3 regions of the Paenarthrobacter sp. NPDC090522 genome follow, and region 2 is predicted to be linked to each of the others. Evidence: riboswitches for the same ligand, from Rfam matches in the RefSeq annotation. Region 2 holds a riboswitch; each other region holds the start of a gene.
What was found. Region 2 has a riboswitch for cyclic di-AMP ahead of ACIQT2_RS20285 (hypothetical protein). Riboswitches for the same ligand answer to the same signal wherever they lie in the genome.
Positions count from the first base shown of each region.

Region 1: another riboswitch for cyclic di-AMP. It lies ahead of ACIQT2_RS21500 (NlpC/P60 family protein); the one in region 2 lies ahead of ACIQT2_RS20285 (hypothetical protein).
Region 3: another riboswitch for cyclic di-AMP. It lies ahead of ACIQT2_RS17280 (M23 family metallopeptidase); the one in region 2 lies ahead of ACIQT2_RS20285 (hypothetical protein).

Region 1 covers NZ_JBIVXL010000024.1:31,263-38,077, reverse strand. The annotation lists gene hutG (formimidoylglutamase) at 1-552, opposite strand, end outside; gene ACIQT2_RS21510 (NCS2 family permease) at 626-2,068, opposite strand; gene ACIQT2_RS21505 (copper resistance protein CopC) at 2,182-2,814, shown strand; cyclic di-AMP (ydaO/yuaA leader) riboswitch at 2,965-3,156, shown strand; gene ACIQT2_RS21500 (NlpC/P60 family protein) at 3,160-3,942, shown strand; gene ACIQT2_RS21495 (FAD-binding protein) at 4,089-4,790, opposite strand; gene ACIQT2_RS21490 (universal stress protein) at 5,203-6,240, shown strand; gene ACIQT2_RS21485 (PEP/pyruvate-binding domain-containing protein) at 6,258-6,815, shown strand, end outside.
Region 2 covers NZ_JBIVXL010000020.1:31,660-38,474, reverse strand. The annotation lists gene ACIQT2_RS20300 (ArnT family glycosyltransferase) at 1-800, opposite strand, end outside; gene ACIQT2_RS20295 (glycosyltransferase family 39 protein) at 803-2,899, opposite strand; gene ACIQT2_RS20290 (glycosyltransferase) at 2,896-4,296, opposite strand; gene ACIQT2_RS20285 (hypothetical protein) at 4,470-5,318, opposite strand; cyclic di-AMP (ydaO/yuaA leader) riboswitch at 5,322-5,505, opposite strand; gene ACIQT2_RS20280 (sensor histidine kinase) at 5,614-6,815, opposite strand, start outside.
Region 3 covers NZ_JBIVXL010000014.1:28,559-35,373, forward strand. The annotation lists gene ACIQT2_RS17250 (helicase-associated domain-containing protein) at 1-328, opposite strand, end outside; gene ACIQT2_RS17255 (hypothetical protein) at 415-630, opposite strand; gene ACIQT2_RS17260 (cold-shock protein) at 823-1,206, shown strand; gene ACIQT2_RS17265 (DUF3027 domain-containing protein) at 1,214-1,852, shown strand; gene serC (phosphoserine transaminase) at 1,940-3,070, opposite strand; gene ACIQT2_RS17275 (metal-dependent transcriptional regulator) at 3,370-4,065, shown strand; cyclic di-AMP (ydaO/yuaA leader) riboswitch at 4,295-4,535, shown strand; gene ACIQT2_RS17280 (M23 family metallopeptidase) at 4,540-5,370, shown strand; cyclic di-AMP (ydaO/yuaA leader) riboswitch at 5,517-5,675, shown strand; gene ACIQT2_RS17285 (C40 family peptidase) at 5,680-6,426, shown strand; gene ACIQT2_RS17290 (NlpC/P60 family protein) at 6,525-6,815, shown strand, end outside.

The DNA.
Region 1 (6,815 bases), on a different contig from region 2:
GGCCTCCTCCTGGGCCATCTGGAGGAACGGGGTTCCGGAGCTCGGTGTCGGCTCATCCCGCAGGTCGAAGTGGGCATCGAGGTTCAGCACGCCCAAACGTTTTCCGCTGCGCACGGCCTCCGATCCGGCAACGCCCAGGTAGCTGGCAAACGCGGTCTCGTGCCCGCCGCCCAGCACCACGGTGAGGTTGCCGCCGTCGAGCAGTCCCGCAATGGCGCGTCCTGCCCGCTCCTGGCCTGCTTCCAGGGCGTCGCCCTCGACCACAACGTCGCCGGCGTCGAAAACGTCGCGGTCCAGGTGGAAGGCCAAAGGACCCAGCGCGGCACGGATCGCGGCCGGAGCTGCGGCGGCACCCACGCGCCCTTTGTTGCGCTTCACGCCGGCGTCGCTGCAGAAACCAAGCACGACGGCGGGGCGCGAGGCGGCTGCGGCGGCCTCCGGAGCATGGGGAGCCACGGCCTGCCACCACCGGCGGTGTTCGTCGCCGTCGCCGTCGAAGCGTCCGGTCCACGGCCTGGGGGTGGTGTCTACGGTGAAGGCGCTGGTTTCCATGCTTAAAGCACACCGGACCCGGACTGCCAAAGCCAGCAGTTCCGCGTCCGGAGTGTCTGAAATACCGGAATGCCTATTTCACGCCCAGCAGTTCCTCAACGGTGCCAATGCCGAAGAACAGCAGGAACGCCGCTGCAACAGCCCACATGAGCGGGTGCACTTCGCGGGCGCGGCCCTGGAAGGTACGGATCAGGACGTAGGAGATGAAGCCCGCCCCGAGGCCGTTGGCGATCGAGTACGTGAACGGCATGAGGGCGATGGTCAAGAACGCCGGGATGCCCACGCCCCAGTCCTGCCAGTCGATCTTGCCCACCTGGGACACCATCATGAAGCCCACCACCACCAGCGCGGGGGCGACGGCTTCGAACGGAACCAGGTTGATGAGCGGCGTGAAGAACATGGCCACCAGGAACAGCACACCGGTCACGATGGACGCCAGGCCGGTCCGCGCACCTTCGCCGATGCCGGCTCCGGACTCGACGAAGATCTGGTTGGACGAGACGGACGCGCCGCCACCAACAATCGCGCCGAGGGCGTCCACCTGGAGCACGCGGTCCACATTGGGGATGTTGCCGTGCTCGTCGACGGTTCCCGCCTCGTTGGCCAGGCCAACCATGGTGCCCATGGCGTCGAAGAAGATACTGAGCAGGATCACGAAGGCCAGCAGGGCTGCGGCGATGAAGCCTAGATGTTCAAAAGCGCCGAAAGGGTTCGCCTTGCCGATCAGCGAAAGGTCCGGAGCGCCCCATTCCGAGAGCGTCGGTGCCACGAGGGACCAGCCGCGCGGGTTGACGTTCTTGCCGTCGAAGCTCGGGCCGATGTGCAGGGTGAATTCCAGGATCGCCGCCAACGCGGTGGACACGACGATGCCGATCAGGATCGCGCCGCGGACCTTGCGGACCACCAAGGCGATGGTCAGGATCAGGCCGACGGCGAACACCAGTGTTGGCCAGCCCATGAGCTTGCCGTCCACGCCGAGTCCCAGGGGAACCGTGGTTCCGGCGGCGTCGGGGATGCGCCGGACGAAACCGGCGTTGACCAGGCCGATCAGGGCAATGAACAGGCCGATGCCCACCACGATCGCGGTCTTGAGGGCTTCCGGGACTGCTTTGAACACAGCGGTGCGGAAGCCCGTGAGGACCAGGATCAACATGGTGAGGCCGGACAAGACCACGAGGCCCATCATGTCCGGCCACGTCAGCCCCGGGTGTGAAGCGACGGTGACGGCAACGAAGGCGTTCACTCCCAGGCCCGTGGCCACCGCGAACGGGTGCTTGGCCCAGGCTCCCATGAGGATGGTCAGGATGCCCGCAACGAACGCGGTGGTGGCTGCAACTGCCGTGAAGCCCAGTGAGGCTCCGCTGGAGTCGGCTCCGGAGAGGATCAGGGGGTTCAGGACCACGATGTAGCTCATGGCAAAGAAGGTCGCGAACCCGCCACGGATTTCCCGTGAGTACGTGGAACCACGTTCGGAAATCTTGAAGTAGCGGTCTATGGCAGAACCTTGTTTAAGCATGAAGGTCTCCGGGGATCGGGTGAGTGTGCTCTCAAATCCTATGCCCGCGGCTACGGGGCGCCCGGACGATTCGCCTAGTCTGTAAGGAAGCCAACATTAGGAGAAACCGCCCCATGCGTACCATCCGCCCGCTTCTGGCCGCCGTCGTTGCCGCCCTTGCCTTCGCCTCGGCGGTACTTTTTGGTGCCGCCCCCGCGTCCGCGCACGACGTCGCCGAGTCCACCACTCCGGCCAACGGAGCCACCGTGGCGGCAGTCCCGGCGTCGGTCTCCATCACCTTCAACAACCGTCCGCTGGCCATCGGTTCCGGGGTGACGGTCACCGCGGGCGGCGAAAACTGGGCTGACGGCGCCGTCGAAATCATCGACAACCAGGCAGTCCAAAAGTTGCGCCCGGGAGCGCCGGCCGGCGAGTACACGGTGGTGTGGCGCGTGGTCAGCTCCGATTCGCACCCCATTGAGGGCACCTTCAAGTTCACGGCCACCACGGGAAGCACGACGGCGGCAGACGGCTCCGCGGGCGCCTCGCCGTCCGCTTCGGCATCGGGAGCGGTGGTTCCGAGCGCAGGAACGGCAGCTCCGGGGACCGGCTCCGGCGAGTCGGCTCCGGCCGCCTCCCAGCCCTTCCCGTGGAGCATTGTGGGCCTCGCCGTGGTGGCAGTCGGCCTGGTGGTTTTCCTGGCTGTTACAGCCCGCAGGAAGTTGGCCGCTTCCAACGAGGCCGAGGGCGATAATTCCGCGGAATGACGCGGTTTTCTACATACCTGCGAAAATCTCGAAAGGGTTACCGCGACACGCGCAAAGCCAACTCCTCGTTACTCAAATGTGACTTTGGCGTGATCATCCGTTACGGTAGTACCTGTGCCCGATCCCTATTTGGGGCACTTCCGGCCTGATTGCCTAGCTCTGCCGCAGTCCGGAATCCGTTCGCAGACAAACCTACGGCAGAGACGGGGAACCCATTTTAGGCCGCCATTGAGCGCGCCTTGGGGTGAAGTCACGAAGCTTCCGCTGAACAGCGGGGGATAGTGACCGGGTGACTCCCATCCGAATCCGACAGCTAACCTCGCAGGCATCGGGAGAGGCTTTTTCATGTCTTCACGCATTCTTCGCGGCCGTCGTAAGGCGGACATCGCACGTCCCAATCCGTTCATCTCCATCTCCAAGGCCGTTGCCAGCAACGCTTCGGGCGCTGGCCGCCAGGCAGCCGTTATTGCTGCGGCTTCCGGCCTTGTCCTGACCGGCTCCATTGCCGCCCACGCTGCCGAGACCCCCGCACAGGCCCCGGTCCAGCGTGACTCCAGCCCGGCGACGGTTGCCGAAACCGTTGCGGAGACCCCCAACAAGGTGGTCACCGCAGCTGCAACTGCCACCATCAACTTCGAGCGCCCCGCGGTTTCCTCCGTGGCAGCTCCCGTGATCGAGAAGCCGGCCCCCGTGGCTGCGGCTCCGGCCAAGAAGGCAACCACTGCGGCTGCCACCACGGCCAAGGCTACCGTTGCAGCTACCGCGGCTGCTCCCGCCGCCGCGGCTCCTGCAGCAGCAGCACCTGCCGGGAGTGTCAACGCAGCCATGGTTGCTTCGGCTTACGCCCAGATCGGCATCATGCAGGACTGCACCGCCATGGTGGAGCGCGCACTCGGCTCGGCAGGCATCCCCGTGGGTGACCTCGCTCCGATGCAGTTCCTGAACTACGGCAAGGTAGTCAGCGATCCCCAGCCCGGCGACATGATTGTCCAGTCCGGCCACGTTGCTATCTACATCGGCAACGGCCAGGCCATCAGTGGCGGCATCAACGGCAACCAGACCGGCATCCACCCGATCAGCTGGCTGACCGCAACCGGCCCCATCACGTACGTACGCGCTGGCGCCTAAGCTTCACGCTTAAACACCACCAAGGCCGGCACCTGGGAGAGATTGCTCTCCGGGTGCCGGCCTGTGGTTATTAAGGGTTCACTCGTTGCTCAGGACAGCGGGCATGCCGGTGTGGTCTGGCAGCCGCGGCGCTGGCCGTGCCAGTTTCAGGCGATCGCGATGCCCGGTCCTGCCGGGAGCGCCACCTTCGACGAGATGGCCTGTCCCACTGCCTTTGCCTGGCGGAGCACTTCCTTGGGCGTAGGGGTGATGAGCTCTCCGACGCCAACAAGGTGCATCCCCACCGCCCGCATGGCTGCCACGAGGTTCTGCCCGATCGCGATGCCCAGTTCGGCCAACATCCGGCGCAACTGGCTTTGGGCGCAACGCGTCACAACGATGTGGTCCGCCAGGAGGATGCCGCTGGCCGTGTGTACGGCCCACTGTCGAGGTGCCGGCTCGAACGGGGCGAGGCCCGCCGTTGCCAGGCCGGGGACGCCAATGCCGGGAGTCGAAAGGTCCGCCACGCTCCGCTCGCCGAGTTGCAGGCCCTGGCTGGCTCCCAGGAAGTCCAGGCGCACCGCCTTGGTGGTGCTCCGCACGTCGAGCTGATGGCTGGCTGCGTAGTTCCGCAAGTGCCGGAGGATCTGGTTGCGTTCCAGCATGGCCGCGGGGTCGGCAGCATCGCAGCGCTGCAGCATTCCCGTGTGGACGGAGGGACCGGATGTGGACAGGGATCCAAACCCGTCCACCACAATTGAGCCAACGCCGTAGCGGCTGAGCTCGCTGGCCACGGCCAGGCCGGAAAGCCCGGCTCCAATCACCACGGTGGTGGTGCGCTCTGTGCCGGAATCAGGCGTGAGTGACACTGCTTGGTTCCTCCTTGACGTGTGTGCCCGAAGGCATCGCGTTGTTTCGCGTCCAAGCTCCCCCAGCGTCCGCAAACAAATGGCCGGGTGTGTCCTGGAACACGCTTGCCGGCCATTCGGTGACTCGAACACTACAGAACTTTTGGGGCCGTGGATAGCCTCAATGGCAGCGTGTTTTTACTTGTTCATCCAGAGTCCGGCAACCACACCTGAAACCGAGCCCGGACCGTTATGCGGCGGGCGAAAAGTCGCCTTGATTCGGCCTTGGCAACCGAGAATAGTGGGCAGTGGAAGGGGATGCCCTGAACTTCTCCTTCCCCGGATATTCGCACCAGGCCGGGCGTGTCACCTTGCGGGTGAAACCTCTGGCAGAATGACCGGAACAAAAGCAGCAGGTGGAGAGGCGGGCCCCATGGACCAGCACGGCAGTCACGTTGAAGAACCCCGGAGCGGCGACGGAGAAGCCGTTGCACCCGGTGGAATCGTCGTCGGAGTAGACGGCTCGGAACACGGTCAATGCGCTTTGGTGTGGGCGGCCCGCGAGGCTGAACGCCGCCAACTTCCCCTGCATATCGTCACGGCCTATTCAGTGCCGATTTTCGCGGCCTCCGGCCTGGACGGCGGTTACGCCACCGTGGACGATTCCGTCATCCGCGAGGGTGCGGAAGCAATCGTCAAACAGGCCATGGACAAGGTGGCCGGCTATGACCTGGACGTGGATGCCTCCGTGGAGAATGGAGATGCCGCCGGGGTGTTGCTGGACCTTTCAACCGAGGCCGCATTGCTGGTCTTCGGAAGCCGGGGCCGGGGAGGTTTCGTTGGGCGGCTCCTGGGTTCGGTGAGCAGCGCGCTCCCGGCCCACGCAAAATGCCCCACGGTTACGGTGCCGTTGTACTGCGCCGATCGCCTCGGGGAGAACACCGAGGACCGCCACATCAAGGCCGAGCACGCCAAGGCCGGTCCGCGCACGGTGGAGAACGTCGTAGTGGTAGGCGTCGATGGTTCCGAGCAGGCCCGCATCGCAGTTTTGGAAGCTGCCGAGCAGGCAGAACGAATGGGAGCCAAGCTCCGGGTCATTTGTGCCGTCCCGCAATACAGCGGCTCCCTCGCCTGGGTTCCCGCGCCGCTGGACAGGGATGCACTGTTCGCGGACATCAAGGTGCAACTGGACGCAGGCGTCGCCTGGCTGCGCAGCCACTTCCCCAAACTGACCGTGGAAACCGAACTGACCGACGGCTCACCCGTGGATGTCCTGGTGGAAGCAAGCAGGGGCGTTGAGCTTGTGGTGCTGGGTACCCGGGGCCGCGGCGGTTTTGCCGGGATGCTCCTTGGCTCTACGTCCGACGGCGTCCTTCACCACGCCAAGGGTCCTGTGCTGGTGGTCCCGGACCGGGAGGACCCGCGGCTTGCCGATCGGGCCAACTTCGGTCCCATGCTCGGGGCTGCATAAGGTAACGGCGCCGGTCGATGGACGGCCAGGATCCCGGCGCACGGGAAAAGGAACCATGGGCAAAAGCACAAGAGCCGTCGCAGGATGCTGGCGGTTCCGCGTTCATCCTGCCGCTGGAGGAGATCCGGGCAGGCATGCTGGCGGATGTTGGCGGTAAGGCCGCCAACCTTGGCGAACTGTCGGCGGCCGGGCTGCCGGTGCCTCCGGGCTTCTGCCTGACGACGGCGGCCTACCGCCATTCGCTGGCATCCGCCGGAATGGAGGGGGTCTTCGATGCAATGGAGGCTGCCGCTTCCGGCCCGGACCCGACGGGCGCTCGCGCCACGACCGGCCCGGAACCTGCCGCTTCGGGCGGTGCCCCGACGGGCGCGACGCCGGTGCGCGACGGCTCCCCGACCGGCCCGGACCCTGCCCGCCTCAACTCCCTTGCGGCCCGTGCCCGGTCCTTGGTCCTCGAGGCAGGGATTCCGCCGGAAGTCGCCAAGGAGGTACAGGCCGCGTATGTGGCCTTGGGAACCGACGTTCCGGTCGCTGTCCGGTCCTCGGCAACTGCGGAAGATCTCGCCTTCGCAAGC
Region 2 (6,815 bases):
GAAGCCACCATGGCGCCTCCCGCGGCCAGGAGATGGAGCAGGCGTCGGACGGGCCTGGGCCGGGCGGAGACGAGGTAGGCGAGCGCGAAACCAGGAACCACCAGGAGGACTTGGAGTTGCTTGGCCAGGAACCCGAAACCGAGGAACACGCCGGCGATGACCAGCCACCGCAGCTTGTTCTCCTGGATGGACCGGACCACGGCGTAGCCTGCGGCGGTCATGAGCAGCACCAACAAGGCGTCCGGGTTGTTGAATCGGAACATGAGCGTGGCCACCGGAGTGAGAGCCATGACGGCCGCGGCGAGCAGGCCCGCGTAGTGGGCTTCGCGAAGCTTGCCGGCGGCAGGTAGGGCTGCCCGGCGGACGGCGAGGTAAAGGATCCAGGCCGTGGCCACGCCCATCAGGGCCTGGGGAACCAGGATGCTCCACGAACTGAGTCCAAACAAGCGAACGGACAGGCCTGTGATCCAGAGGGCTGCTGGCGGTTTGTCCACCGTGATGGAGTTGGCGGCGTCCGAGGAGCCAAAGAACCACGCGGTCCAGTCCTGGGAACCTGCCTGGGCCGCGGCGGAGTAGAACGCGTTGGCCCAGCCGGAGGCTCCCAGCCCCCAGAGGTAGAGGATTGCGGTTCCCAGGAGGACGGCACCCAGCTCGAGACGGTTCCGAAGGAGTCCCGTGGTCCTGGCGGCAGAGCCCTTGGCCCGGCGTGTTCCTCGCCTGCGGAATACTGAGCGACGGGTTGCGCTCGCCGGAGGGTCCTGCTGGAGGGCGTCCGTGCGTGGTTTGAAGTACGTTGTCACGGTCAGTTCACCAGCCTGTAGACGGTGGTGTTGCCCACGGTTTGTGCTTCATAGTTCGCTGCTACCCATGCGGCCACTTCCGAGTTGCCACCCCGGCCGCCACCGCCCATGCCGCCGCCGGAGATGAAGTAGCTGATCTGGCCCTTGTCCACCATGTCCTGGAACTGGGCGAGGGTGGGATAGGGGTCGCCGCCGTTCCAGCCACCCAGGGCGATGACGCTGGTGTTCGTGGCGAGTTCCAGGTCTGCCGCCTGGGTTGCTCCGGAGACGATCGCGGACCACTTGGTGGTGGTGGATTTCAGCAGGGCTGTCAGTTCGGCGTTGGCTGTGCCGCCCCCGGCTCCGCCTGCGCCTCCGAAGCCCCCGGCTCCAGGGAAGCCGCCTGCGGCCGCATCCTGAACTGTTCCGTCGGGAAGCGTGCTGCCCGAGGGCGCTTCGCCAAGACCGGTAGCTCCGCCCAGCCCGTTTTGGGCGTTGCCGAAGTCACGGTTGCGGCCGTCTGCTCCGGTCCGCGCGCCGAAGCCGCCACTGGCCGCACCGGCGGGTCCCGACGTCGGGATGGAGCCGGAGTGTGGAGTCGCCGCTGTGGCAACGGTCCAGGCACCGGTACCCAAACCACCGGCAAGCAGGGACACCACCACGACGGCGGCCGCGGGCAGGCGTCGGAGCATGCCCTTGGGTGCGGACGCACCGAGGCGGTCCACCCGGAGCAGCAGCGCGGCGGCCGCGAGGACGCCCAGGACTACGACGACGATCCGGAGCCATGGCAGCCACGTGGCGTCCCGTCCCAGCAGCACGGCCGACCAGAGGGAGCTACCCAGCACCACGACGGCAAGGATGATCCGCGCTGCCCAGGAATCGCGGCCACGCCACAGTTCAACGCAACCAATGCCGATCAGAGCGGCTATGGCCGGGGCCAGGGCCACAGCGTAGTAGGGGTGGACGATGCCGCTCATGAAGCTGAAGATGCCGGCAGTGACGATCAGCCAGCCGCCCCACATCAGCAGCGCAGCGCGGCTGCGTGAAGTCCGGATTTCGCGGCGCGTGAACCACAGTCCGGCCACCAACAGGATGAGGGCCGCCGGGAGCAGCCAGGAAACTTCTCCGCCGAAGCTGGTGCCGAACATGCGGCCCAAACCGGCCGAACCACCGAATCCGGCATTGCCGCCCATGCCTCCACCGCCCCCGGGCATGCCGCCACCGGCGCCACCTTCGCCCGATCCAGTGATGCGGCCCAGGCCGTTGTAGCCGAACGTGAGTTCAAGGAAGCTGTTGCCCTCCGACCCCGCCATGTAGGGGCGTGCCGAGGCGGGAGTCAGCTGGAAGATCGCAATGTACGTTCCCGCAACAGCCACGATTCCCGCTGCCGCTGCAAGCAGGTGCAGGATCCTGTTGCGGAACGAGGTGGGGGCTGCCCACAGGTAGGCGAGCGCCAACCCGGGAACAATCAGGAAGCCTTGGAGCATCTTGCTCAAGAAGGCCAACCCAACAACGGCACCCGCCGCGGCAAGCCACTTCCAGCCCGCCTTTTCGATGGCCCGCGTTGTCAGGTACGCGGCCAGCACCAGGCACAGCGTGAGCATGGCGTCCGGGTTGTTGAACCTGAACATCAGTGCTGCCACCGGGGTCAGAGCCAGCGCACCACCGGCGATGAGGCCCGCTGCGGGTCCCGCCACCCGCTTGACCGCCAGGTACAGAAGCCCGACGGCGGCCACTCCCATGAGTGCCTCCGGGACCAGCATGCTGGTGGGGGAGAAGCCGAAGATCCTGCCCACGAGCGCGGGAATCCAGAGGGAAGCCGGTGGCTTGTCCACGGTGATGGCGTTGCCGGCGTCGAGCGATCCGAAGAACAAGGCCGTCCAGTCCTTGGTGCCGGCCTGGATGGCGGCGGCGTAAAAGGAATTGCCGTAGCCCGTGGCCGCGAGGTTCCAGAGGTAGAGGAAGGCTGTCGCCACCAGGAGCCCGGCGGCGGAAGGACGGACCCAGCGAGCCTGCCGGCCGAAGACGATGCGGTGGAAGCGCGAGTGCCGGTGGTCCGTGGGCACGGGGTTGCCGGCTTCGGTTTCGGTTGCGCTGCTTGGCTGGAGGGCGGTGATCATTTCGCTGCCACCTCGTTGGTCTGGGCGGAGGCTGCCGTCTGAACTGCTTCAGCGGCTGGGACGGCGGCCGCGGCGGGTTTCGCGGGCGTCGCAGCTTGGGACGGCTTCCGGAAGACCCACAGGCGGAACAGCAGGAAGCGGGCTACTGTCGCGGTGAGGTTCGCCCCAACCACGGTGGCCACCTCAACCCAGCGGTCCGGCGTCGTGCTTCCATGCACCAGGGCGAGCGCGCCGGAGGTGAGCGCCAAGCCGATGCCAAAGACGATCAGCCCTTCGAAGTGGTGCCGTGCGTGGTTGCCGCCGTGGATGCCGAACGTGAAGCGCCGGTTGGCGGCGGTGTTGGCCACGGCGGTGATGATGAGCGCCAGGAAGTTGGCGAGCTGCGGGTCCATGAAACTGCGGCAGAACAGGAAAATCACCAGGTAGGCCACGGTGGACACAGCACCGATGAATCCGAAGCGAACCAGTTGCCCGAACAGGCTCGTCCGCGGCGTGGCCTCGGAGGTCCGTGAGGAAGCGGGGAGTGGTCCGCGCGCCAGGGCGGCACGAAGTTCGGGAACGGGGATGCGTCCGGTGACCAGGTCGCGCGTCAGGCGCGCCATTCCGCGCAGGTCGGCCAGTGCGGTACGTACGACGTCGACGCTTGAGTTGGGATCGTCGGTCCAGTCCACGGGGACTTCATGGACGCGGAGTCCGCAGCGTTCGGCGAGGACCAGCAGTTCGGTGTCGAAGAACCAGGCGTTGTCCAGCGTGTGCGGGAGGATCTGGTGGGCAACGTCCGCGCGGATGGCCTTGAAGCCGCACTGCGCGTCGGAGAACCGTGCACCCATGACGGTGTGCAGGAGGACGTTGTAGCTGCGGGACACGAATTCGCGCTTCGGCCCACGGACTACCCGGGAGTTGCGGGAGAGCCTCGTGCCGATGGCCAGGTCCGAGTGCCCGGAGATCAGGGGCGCCAGGAGCGGCGCCAAGGCGGCGAGGTCTGTGGAGAGATCCACGTCCATGTAGGCCAGAACGGGGGAAGGCGACGCGAGCCAGACCTGACGGAGGGCGTTGCCCCGGCCCTTTTCCTCGAAGCGCATGACGGCAATCTCGGGGAGTTCGCGGGCCAGTCGCTCGGCGATCTTCAGGGTGTTGTCCGTGCTTGCATTGTCCGCCACCGTGATGCGGAAGGAATGCGGGAAAGTGTCCACGAGGTGTCCGTGCAGGCGGCGCAGGCATTCCTCGAGGTCCGTTTCCTCGTTGTGGACGGGAACGGTGACGTCCAGGACGGGAACTGTGGTCCGGGTGTCCACGGGAGAGCGCCGCATCTGCCGGTGGGGCAAGGCAGGAGCGGCGGAGTGCCCCGCATGGGCGGGGCTCGGCAGCGCACTGGTGGCTGGATCTATGAGCGTCATGCATCCAGAGTGGATCCGCCGATTGTGAGGGCTTTAGGCGGAAGCTGTGACGGGACTGTGTAACTGTGGCGGCGTCTGGACAGGCGAAAAGCCGCCCCCGGTCCTGCCGTGCGCATCAGTTGGGGTTGATGCGCGCGGCGGGAACAGGAGCGGCTATCGGAAAGCCTGCGGGCTTAGTACCAGTTGTTGGCCAAGTGGAAGGCAAGGGCTGCGGACGGCGAACCGTAGCGTTCCTTGATGTAGTTCAGGCCCCACTTGATCTGGGTCTGGTAGTTGGTCTGCCAGTCGGCGCCGGCAGTAGCCATCTTGGAAGCCGGAAGCGACTGGACAATGCCGTATGCGCCGCTGGAAGCGTTGGTGGCCGTGGTGCGCCAGTTGGATTCCTTCTCCCACAGCGTGTTCAGGGCGGTCATTTCGCCCGGTCCCCAGCCGTAGCTGGCCAGGATGCTGGCAGCGTAGGCCTTGGCTGCGGCGGGATCGTCCACGGCCTTGGGCGCGGCAGCGGCGGCTGCAGCTGCTGCTGCTGCCTTGTCAGCGGCAGCCTTGGCGGCGGCGTCGGCAGCAGCTTTCTCGGCTGCGGCCTGTGCTGCAGCCGCCTGGTCTGCTGCGGCTTTGTCTGCGGCAGCCTTGTCTGCAGCTGCCTTGTCGGCGGCGGCCTTCTCGGCTGCAGCCTTTGCGGCCGCTGTCTGGTCCGCTGCGGCCTTGGCCGAAGCTGCACGATCCGCAGCAGCTTTTTCCGCAGCTGCGTCTGAGGCAGCGTTGGCGTTCGGGTCAGACTGTACGGCGGCCTGGGTCTGCGCTGCCTGGCTCAGTTCCGGCAGGTTGAACGCGGCGTTGGCGGCCTGTCCCAGCGAAGCGACGCCGAGTGCGGCGGCAACGACACCTGCTACGACCGACATGCGGTGGCCGGCCTTGCCCTGGCGTGCGGCGTTCTTCAGAACGGCCTGCGACTTGGTCAGGGGAGCATCGTTTTCGTCGCGGTGACGCGCGGAATGGCGCGTCTGATCCTTGAATTCAGACATGTGTGATTACCTCTCAGCGCCTGCGGAGTTAGCTGTCGGGTTCGGATGAGGTCATCCGGCCGCGCGCGTAGCTGCGGCTTCACCCCAAGGGCCGGCGCAATGCCTGGCCCGGAGACTCTGGGTCCCCCGTCTCTGCCTCGATGAGAACGGAACTCCGGGAAGTGGCAGAGCTCGGCGCATCCCGGGTGTGGGCCTCTTGGGGCGACCCACCCTTTCGACGGTACAGGAGGATTTTGCTTAAGTCACATTTAGGTAACAGAGATCACGACGCCGGTGCGTCGCCTTGCCGGTTTCGTTACACCTGTTCGCTGGTCACTGAGGGGAGGCGCAAGGCGAACTCCGTGCGCCCCGGTTTTGAGGTGACTTCGACGCTGCCACCGTGTGCTCCGACGATCGATTCGACAATCGACAGGCCCAGGCCCGACGTGCCCTCCGATCCCGAACGTGCCGCGTCGGCCCGGGCAAAACGGGAGAAGATGCGGCCCTGGAAATCCGCGGGAATACCGGGCCCGTTGTCCGTCACGGTGACCACTGCACTCCCGTCCGCGCTCAGCATGACGCCGGTGACCACAGTGGTGCCCGGATCGGTGTGCTTGCGGGCGTTGGACAGCAGGTTGGCCAGCACCTGATGAAGTTGCGTGCCGTCTCCACGGACCGTAATGGGCTCATCCGGAAGCTTGAGCTGCCACACGTGGTCCGGGGCCATGACTTTCTCGTCAGTCACGGTTTCAATGACCAACTGTGTCAGGTCCACGTCCGTGACCTTCAAAGGCTGCCCTTCATCCAATCGGGCCAGGAGCAGCAGGTCCTCCACCAAGGTGCTCATCCGCTCCGACTGGCTCTGGACGCGTGACAGCGACTTGCGGCCATCCTCGGTGAAATTCTCGGTCATCCGCAGCATCTCGGTGTAACCCCGGATGGCCGTAAGGGGCGTGCGGAGCTCGTGCGAGGCGTCGGCAACGAATTGCCGGACTTTGGTTTCACTTTCCTGCCTGGCTTCGAGGGCGCTGGCCACGTTGTTCAGCATCTGGTTGAGGGCGTAGCCCACGCTGCCTACCTCTGTTCCGGGGTGGGAAGCCGACGGGGGTACGCGCACCGCGAGGGCCACCTCGCCGGCGTCGAGGGGCAGGCGGGAAACCTTGGTGGCCACTTCGGACAGTTGCTCCAGTGGCCGCATGGTCCGCCGGATAATGACGGTTCCGGCCAGCCCAATCAATACCAAGCCACCGAGCGATACGAACACCATGGTCCAGACGAGGGACGCTTCGGTGCTTTGTTTGTCGGCGAGCGGCAGGCCAGTCACGATCACGTCCCCATAGGCCGTTTTGACGGCGACCAGGCGGTAGTCGCCGTTGGACAGTGATCGGTCAACGGGTCGGTTGTCCAAGGGAAGGTCCAGCAGGACCTGTTTGTCTTCGGCGGAGAGCGTTGCCCGGTTCCCTGAAGCGTCGATGAGCCCGGCGCTGCTGACGGTCGATCCGCTGATCCGCGCATTCA
Region 3 (6,815 bases), on a different contig from region 2:
TCAAAGCCAGTTCCTGCAGCTTGGCGAGGATGGGTTCCAGGGCTGAGAGGGTGGACCCGGCAATGGCCTTTTTCAGTCCTGCCGCCGAAACACTGTGGCCCGTATCCGCGTTGGTACAGAGATGCAGTGTTTCCAGGACCTGCATCTCGGGTTTGGTGAGGCGTTCCAAGGCCCGCTGCACACTGACCCGTGCGCTGGCCCGCGCCGCCAGGGCCGCGAAATCGGGGGCCATGGGCGAGATCAGGTCCGGTCGCGCGGCAAAAAGAGCCCGCAGCGAGGCGTCGCTGCGCGTTTCAAGTTCCTTGCTGAGCGCGCGAATGAGGGACATCACTTCAAATTTACCGTTGCTGGGCCTGCTCTGCGCGCTTGGCTCGTTTTTTGCCACGCAAAGCGGGACCCGCAACTGCAGGTCAGCTAGTGGCGGCGACGCTGGCGGACGGCGTCCACCACGGGAACAACGGCCAGGATGAAGGCCAAGGGCAGCCCATAGAGCGCCGTCGACGTGATCCACACGGGTGCAATTCCGCCGTTGAAGGCGATGGCCATGACAGCCGCGACGGCGGCCAGGGAAATGATGGCAACGATCGCGGCGGCAATCGTCAGGGGGCGGCGGTAACCCGTGGAAGTCATGCCTCAACGCTAGCTGTTTGCTCGCGGTCGCCGCTACGCGGGACGGTGCGAAGCATGATTAGGGTGCCCGGCAGGATAACCTTGAAGGAACAGACCCACACGGAGCGGGCTGTCACCCTCGATCCCGCAGGACTCTGTGGATGCGGTGGCGGCCCGACGTGTTTCCACGCAAGAACGAAGAAGGTTGATTACGTGCCCACCGGCAAGGTCAAGTGGTATGACAAGGAAAAGGGCTTCGGATTCCTCGCGGCCGAAGACGGCCAGGAAGTTTTCCTGCCCAAGACGTCCCTGCCTGCAGGGGTCACCGAGCTGAAGGCCGGTACGCGCGTGGAGTTCGGCGTTGCCGACGGCCGCCGCGGTGCCCAGGCACTGGGCCTGCGCGTCCTGGACAAGACCCCCTCCATCGCAAAGGCCAAGCGCATGAACGCCCGCGACCTGGCACCGCTGGTCCAGGACCTGGTCACCGTCCTGGACAATCTGTCCGGTACGTTGTCCTCGGGAAAGTATCCGGAAGGCAACAAGGCCAAGGCGATCGGAATGGCGCTGCGCAAGGTTGCCGACGAGCTGGAAGCCTAGGAACGCCATGACATCGGAATCCGCACGGGATATAGAGGCAGGGGAAGGCGCGCAGGAAACCCCTGCCCTCCCCGTTGCCGAGGCTCCTGCAAACGGGGACGCCCCTGCCACCAGGGAAGTTCCCGGGCGGAAGCCCGCTGAAGCCAAGGCCGCAGCCCCGAAGCCGCGCGCCGGCGTTCCTGTATGGCGCACCGGCAAGCCGGACTCCTACCTGGCTGCCGCCGTCGACGTCGCCCGCCAGGCCGTGGAAGGCATTGCCAACCGTGGGGAAGTAGGTGCGCACCTCGGAGCCAAATCGGAAGGCGACCGGGTGGTGACCCACCTGTTCGAATCGAAGCTGGCAGGTTACGGCGGCTGGCAGTGGTACGCCGTGGTGACCCGTAACTCGCGGTCCAAAATCGTCACCGTCAGCGAGCTGGGGCTCCTGCCGTCCGAGGACTCCATCCTTGCGCCGGAATGGGTGCCGTGGGCCAAACGGGTCCGCCCGGAGGACGAGAAGCCGTTGGTTGAAGAGACCGAGGAAGACGTCGCCGAGGAAACGGTCAAGGCGGGCGAAGACGATGCCCAGGTTGATGACGACGCGGATGACGATTCGGACGAGACCGGGGACGCCGTCGAAGACGCGGACCACTCCGGCCAGCAATAACTGAAGACACAAAAAAGGCGCCTGCCGGGAAGAATCCTTCCCGGCAGGCGCCCTTTAACGTTCCGGCCGTGCGGCCGCTGATGGTGTTTACTTCTTCAGTTCGCCAACCACGTAGTCGATGCTGGCGAGCAGTGCCGAAACGTCATCCGGTTCGATGGCCACGAACGTGGCGATCCGGAGCTGGTTGCGCCCAAGCTTCCGGTAGGGCTCGGTGTCCACCACTCCGTTGGCGCGCAGCACCTTGGCGATGGCCGCTGCGTCGATCGAATCATCGAAGTCGATGGTGGCGATGACGTTGGAGCGTTCCTCGGCGTTGGCCACGAAGGGCGTGGCGTACTCGGAGGCCTCGGCCCAGGAGTACACGCGGCTGGCGGAGTCCGCCGTGCGCTTGCTGGCGAAATCCAGGCCACCGTTGCTGTTGAGCCACTGCACCTGGGCGTCCAGCGTGACCAGCGTGGACAACGACGGCGTGTTGTAGGTCTGGTTCAGCTTGGAGTTGTCGATCGCTGTCTGGAGGTCCAGGAAGTCGGGGATCCAGCGGCCGCTGGCCTTCACCCGGGCAGCGCGCTCCAGCGCGGCGGGGGAGAAGAGGCCCAGCCACAGGCCGCCGTCGGAAGCGAAATTCTTTTGCGGCGCGAAGTAGTACACGTCGGACTCCGCGACGTCCACGTCCAGGCCACCGGCGGCAGAGGTTGCGTCCACCACGATCAGCGAGCCTTCGTCTGCGCCGTCAACGCGCTTGACCGGAGCTGAGACGCCCGTGGACGTCTCGTTCTGTGGCCAGGCGTAGACATCCACCCCGGCCTCGGCCTGCGGCGACGGACGGGTGCCCGGCTCGGACTTGATGATGGAGGAAGCGTCCAGGAAGGGAGCCTTGTTGGTGGCCGCCGCGAACTTGGAACCGAACTCGCCGAAGGAGAGGTGCTGGGCCTTCTTCTCCACCAGGCCGAACGCTGCGACATCCCAGAACGCCGTGGAACCGCCGACGCCGAGGACAACCTCGTAGCCCTCCGGGGCGCGGAAGAAAGTGCTGAGGCCTTCGCGGACGGACCCCACGAGGTTCTTCACCGGTGCCTGGCGGTGGGACGTGCCAAGGATGGTGGTGGCTGCGGCGGACAGGGCTTCGACCTGCTCCGGGCGGACCTTGGACGGTCCTGCGCCGAAGCGTCCGTCCTTGGGCAGCAGGTCGGCGGGAATGGTGATGCTGTTGTCGCTCACGGGTGGCTCCAATGGGTATCGGTCAAAGATGGGTCGTGGCAGGTGGCATCAACTGCTCCTTCGACACCCCAATTCTGCCTGACACGGCGCGCGGGCAGGAACCTGCGGTTGTCATAGTCCGCCACGTGGAACGGTGCAGTCCGGGAGCGCGGGAACGCGAAGGAGGATTATTCAGAGTAATTCCAAATAAGCTAAGCTGGAGGAGGCGTCATGGGGCGGCGCCGCGGGACCGACCGCCTCGTCTGGACGCGGTACGGTGGACACTACGCGAGAACTGCGTTCGAGGAGAGCTGAGCTGGATGACGGATCTGATCGATACCACTGAGATGTATCTTCGGACCATTTTGGAGCTTGAGGAAGAGAACATCGTTGCTCTTCGGGCCCGCATTGCCGAGCGCCTGCGCCATTCCGGTCCCACTGTTTCCCAGACCATCGGCCGCATGGAGCGCGACGGCCTGGTGGTCGTGTCCAATGACCGCCACCTGGAGTTGACCGAGGTTGGCCGGAAGCGGGCCACCGAAGTGATGCGCAAGCACCGCCTGGCCGAGCGCCTCCTGGCCGATGTCATCGGCCTGGACTGGGCCTATGTGCATGACGAGGCTTGCCGCTGGGAGCACGTGATGAGTGAGCGGGTTGAACGCCGGCTGTACGAGTTGCTTGAGCACCCCACCGAGTCGCCGTACGGAAACCCGATCCCGGGCTTGGAAGCACTCGGTGGACGGGCCAGCCAGATCTCCCTCAAGGGCGACGTCAACCTCATCCAGGCAATGGACGGCTACGCCACGGACTCACGGGTTGTGGTGAGCAGGTTGGCCGAACCCATCCAGGTCGAGCCTGAACTCCTGACCCAACTCGATGAAGGCGGGATCCGCCCGGGCGCGGCAGTTTCGTTGGCGCAGGTAGGGGAGTACATCTCCGTCCGCGTCCCCGGCATCGAGGGCGCCCTGGAACTGCCCCCCGAAGTTGCAGCCCACGTCTTCGTGGCGGTTGGCTGAACGTAGGACTTCCGAGGCACCTCTCCCGAAAAGGATGGGTGCCTCACTTGTGTCCCGGCCGGAGTGTCTGATCTCACTACCAGAGTCGGGTAGAACGGCGTGACCTGCAGTTTCCGCCGAAAGGTGCTAAAGGCCCACCCCGGAAAGCGGCGCCGCGGAAGATAACGAATTTATTACCGAAGGCTTTAATCCCCTATAGTTATCTACTAGCGCCGATACCAAAGCGTTACCTGATCTGGAGCCGAGCTCTGCCAGCAGATCAGGGGTGTTATCCACTACTGGCAGAGGCGGGGGAACCACCATTGGCTGCCTGAAGAAGCAGCCTTGGGGTGAAGTCCGCAGCAGCAGTGCCTACTTACGCAATTTCCTCCGGGATACCTGTGTGCCGTATGCGCTGCGTGCGGGCCGGGTCTTTGCACTCTCTGATCCGAATCCGACAGCTAACTTCGCAGGCTTTCTAGAGAGGAACAGAGTTTGACATCGCAGAACGTCAGGGGCCGCCGACGCGCGTCCGGCCCCGCTGCTGAGCTGCGGCCAGCCCGCGTCGTAACGGAGATCCGGCCGCGCGACACCCAGCGTCAGGTGCGCCGCCGTAAGAGCCCGTTGCGCCAGGTTGCCGATTTCGCCGCAGCCAGTGGCGTAGGGCAGAAAGCCGGGGTGGCCCTGGCCGCCACAGGCCTCGCCCTCACTGTCGGTCTGCCGGCCACAAGCCCCGTCATGGCCACCTCCGAGTCGGGCCAAACAGAAGCTGCCCTTGCCGTATCCGGCGGCAGCCAGCCTGAGGTTTCCGCGGAAGCATCGGCAAAAATCGACTTCAGCCGTGCGGCGGTGGCCACCAAGGCCGATCCCGACGGCAAGCTAAAGCAGCTGCTCAGCGCCCAGTCCGTTGGCAGCATCCAGGCCAGTTCCTCCAAGGGCACCCTTGGAAGTCCGCTGGACACGCTGACAACCGCTTCTCCGTTCGGATACCGCGTCAGCCCGCTGACCGGTGGCACCGGCGACTTCCACCGCGGCCAGGACTTCGTTGCCCAGTGTGGCACCCAGGTCCACGCTGCCGCCGCCGGGAAGGTCACGTTTGCCGGGTGGCACGAGTACGGCGGAGGCAACCGCGTTGTGGTGGATCACGGCAATGGCCTTGAGACCACGTACAACCACCTGTCGTCCTTCAACGTCAAGGTTGGCCAGACTGTCAGCCGCGGTGACGTTGTAGCCCTGAGCGGCACCACGGGCGCCTCCACGGGCTGCCACCTGCACTTCGAGGTCCAGGTCAACGGCGAAGTTGTTGACCCCATGGGCTGGCTCTAAGCAAAGTCGATGGTCGTCTCTCGCATTCGCGACACACCCCGTGACCTGAATGTGACATTCGCTTTCAACTGTTGTACCGTCTAAAGCGCATCGGCTTTTTAGGGGGCCGATGCACTTGAGTGGATTGCCTAGCTCTGCCACCACTCAGGATCCGTTCGCAAAATTCGTCTGGCAGGGGCGGGGGAACCACTTTTGGTCTTCGAGAGAAGGCCTTGGGGTTAAGTCACAAAGCTTCTCGAAGCGCGTGGCCGGATGACTCCCATCCGAATCCGACAGCTCACCTCGCAGGCATTGGGAGAGGCTACCTACGTGTCATCACGCACTACCCCTGCGCGCCACCGCGCCGAGACGGTTCACCCGTTGAACACTCTTTCGAAGGCTGTTTCAGCGAATGCCGGAACCGTTGGCCGCCAGGCCGCAGTTCTCGCCGCAGCCTCCGGCCTCGTCCTCAGCGTCGGCCTCCCGGCCCAGGCAGCGGACACCGATGTTTCCAAGGCCGAGACGAGCACGCAGCAGCTCCTCACCACCGAGGTTGTCACTGCAGAGCCCACGGCCACTGTTTCCTTCGAGAGCCCCGTCGTGGCCACCAAGGAAGCCCCGAAGGTCCAGCGCGCGTCGCAGACCACCCAGCGCTCCCAGACAGCTGGTAACCAGACCACTGGCAGCCAGGCTGCAGGCTCGCTCACCGCACAGTCTTCCGACGCCAAGGAAACGGCCTCCAGCGCCGCAGCCTCCGGCCTCGCCGCGATCGCCTACACGGGCATCGGCCACCCCTACGTTTGGGGCGGCACCACTCCCAACGGCTGGGACTGCTCCGGCTTCACCCAGTGGGTCTACGCCCAGGCCGGCATCAGCATTCCCCGCGTCAACGCCTGGACTGCCATGAAGGCCACCAGCACGCCGCAGCCGGGTGACCTGGTCATGCAGAACGGCGGCGCACACGTAGGCATCTACGTCGGCAACGGCATGATGATCAGCGCTCTCAACCCGAGCCAGGGAACCTTGCTCCACTCGGTGGCTTCCACCGGCACGTCTTCATTCTTCACCCTCCGCTAAAACCCCGTTCGGGGTACGCCAGCATGCCCCCCAAGTGCTGGCTTGCCCGCAAACCGCGCGTGCCCCAACCGCGTGCGGAAACGAAAAGAGATTAAAAAATGACCAGTGCACACAAGGTTGCACGGCACCGAGCTGAGGCCCCCAAGACCAGCTCCCTTGCCGTGATCGCGAAGGCTGTCAGCAACAACGCCGGTGGCGTCGGCCGCCAGGCAGTCGTTATCGCTGCCGCTTCAGGACTGGTCTTGACCAGTGGCGTTGCTGCGAACGCCGCCGATACCAACGTCCAGCGTGAATCCACGGCCACCACAGCCCTTGATGTCCAGGCAGTCACGCAGTCCACCATCGCTGCCGACTCCACCGTGGCCATCTCCTACGAGAGCCCGGTTGTG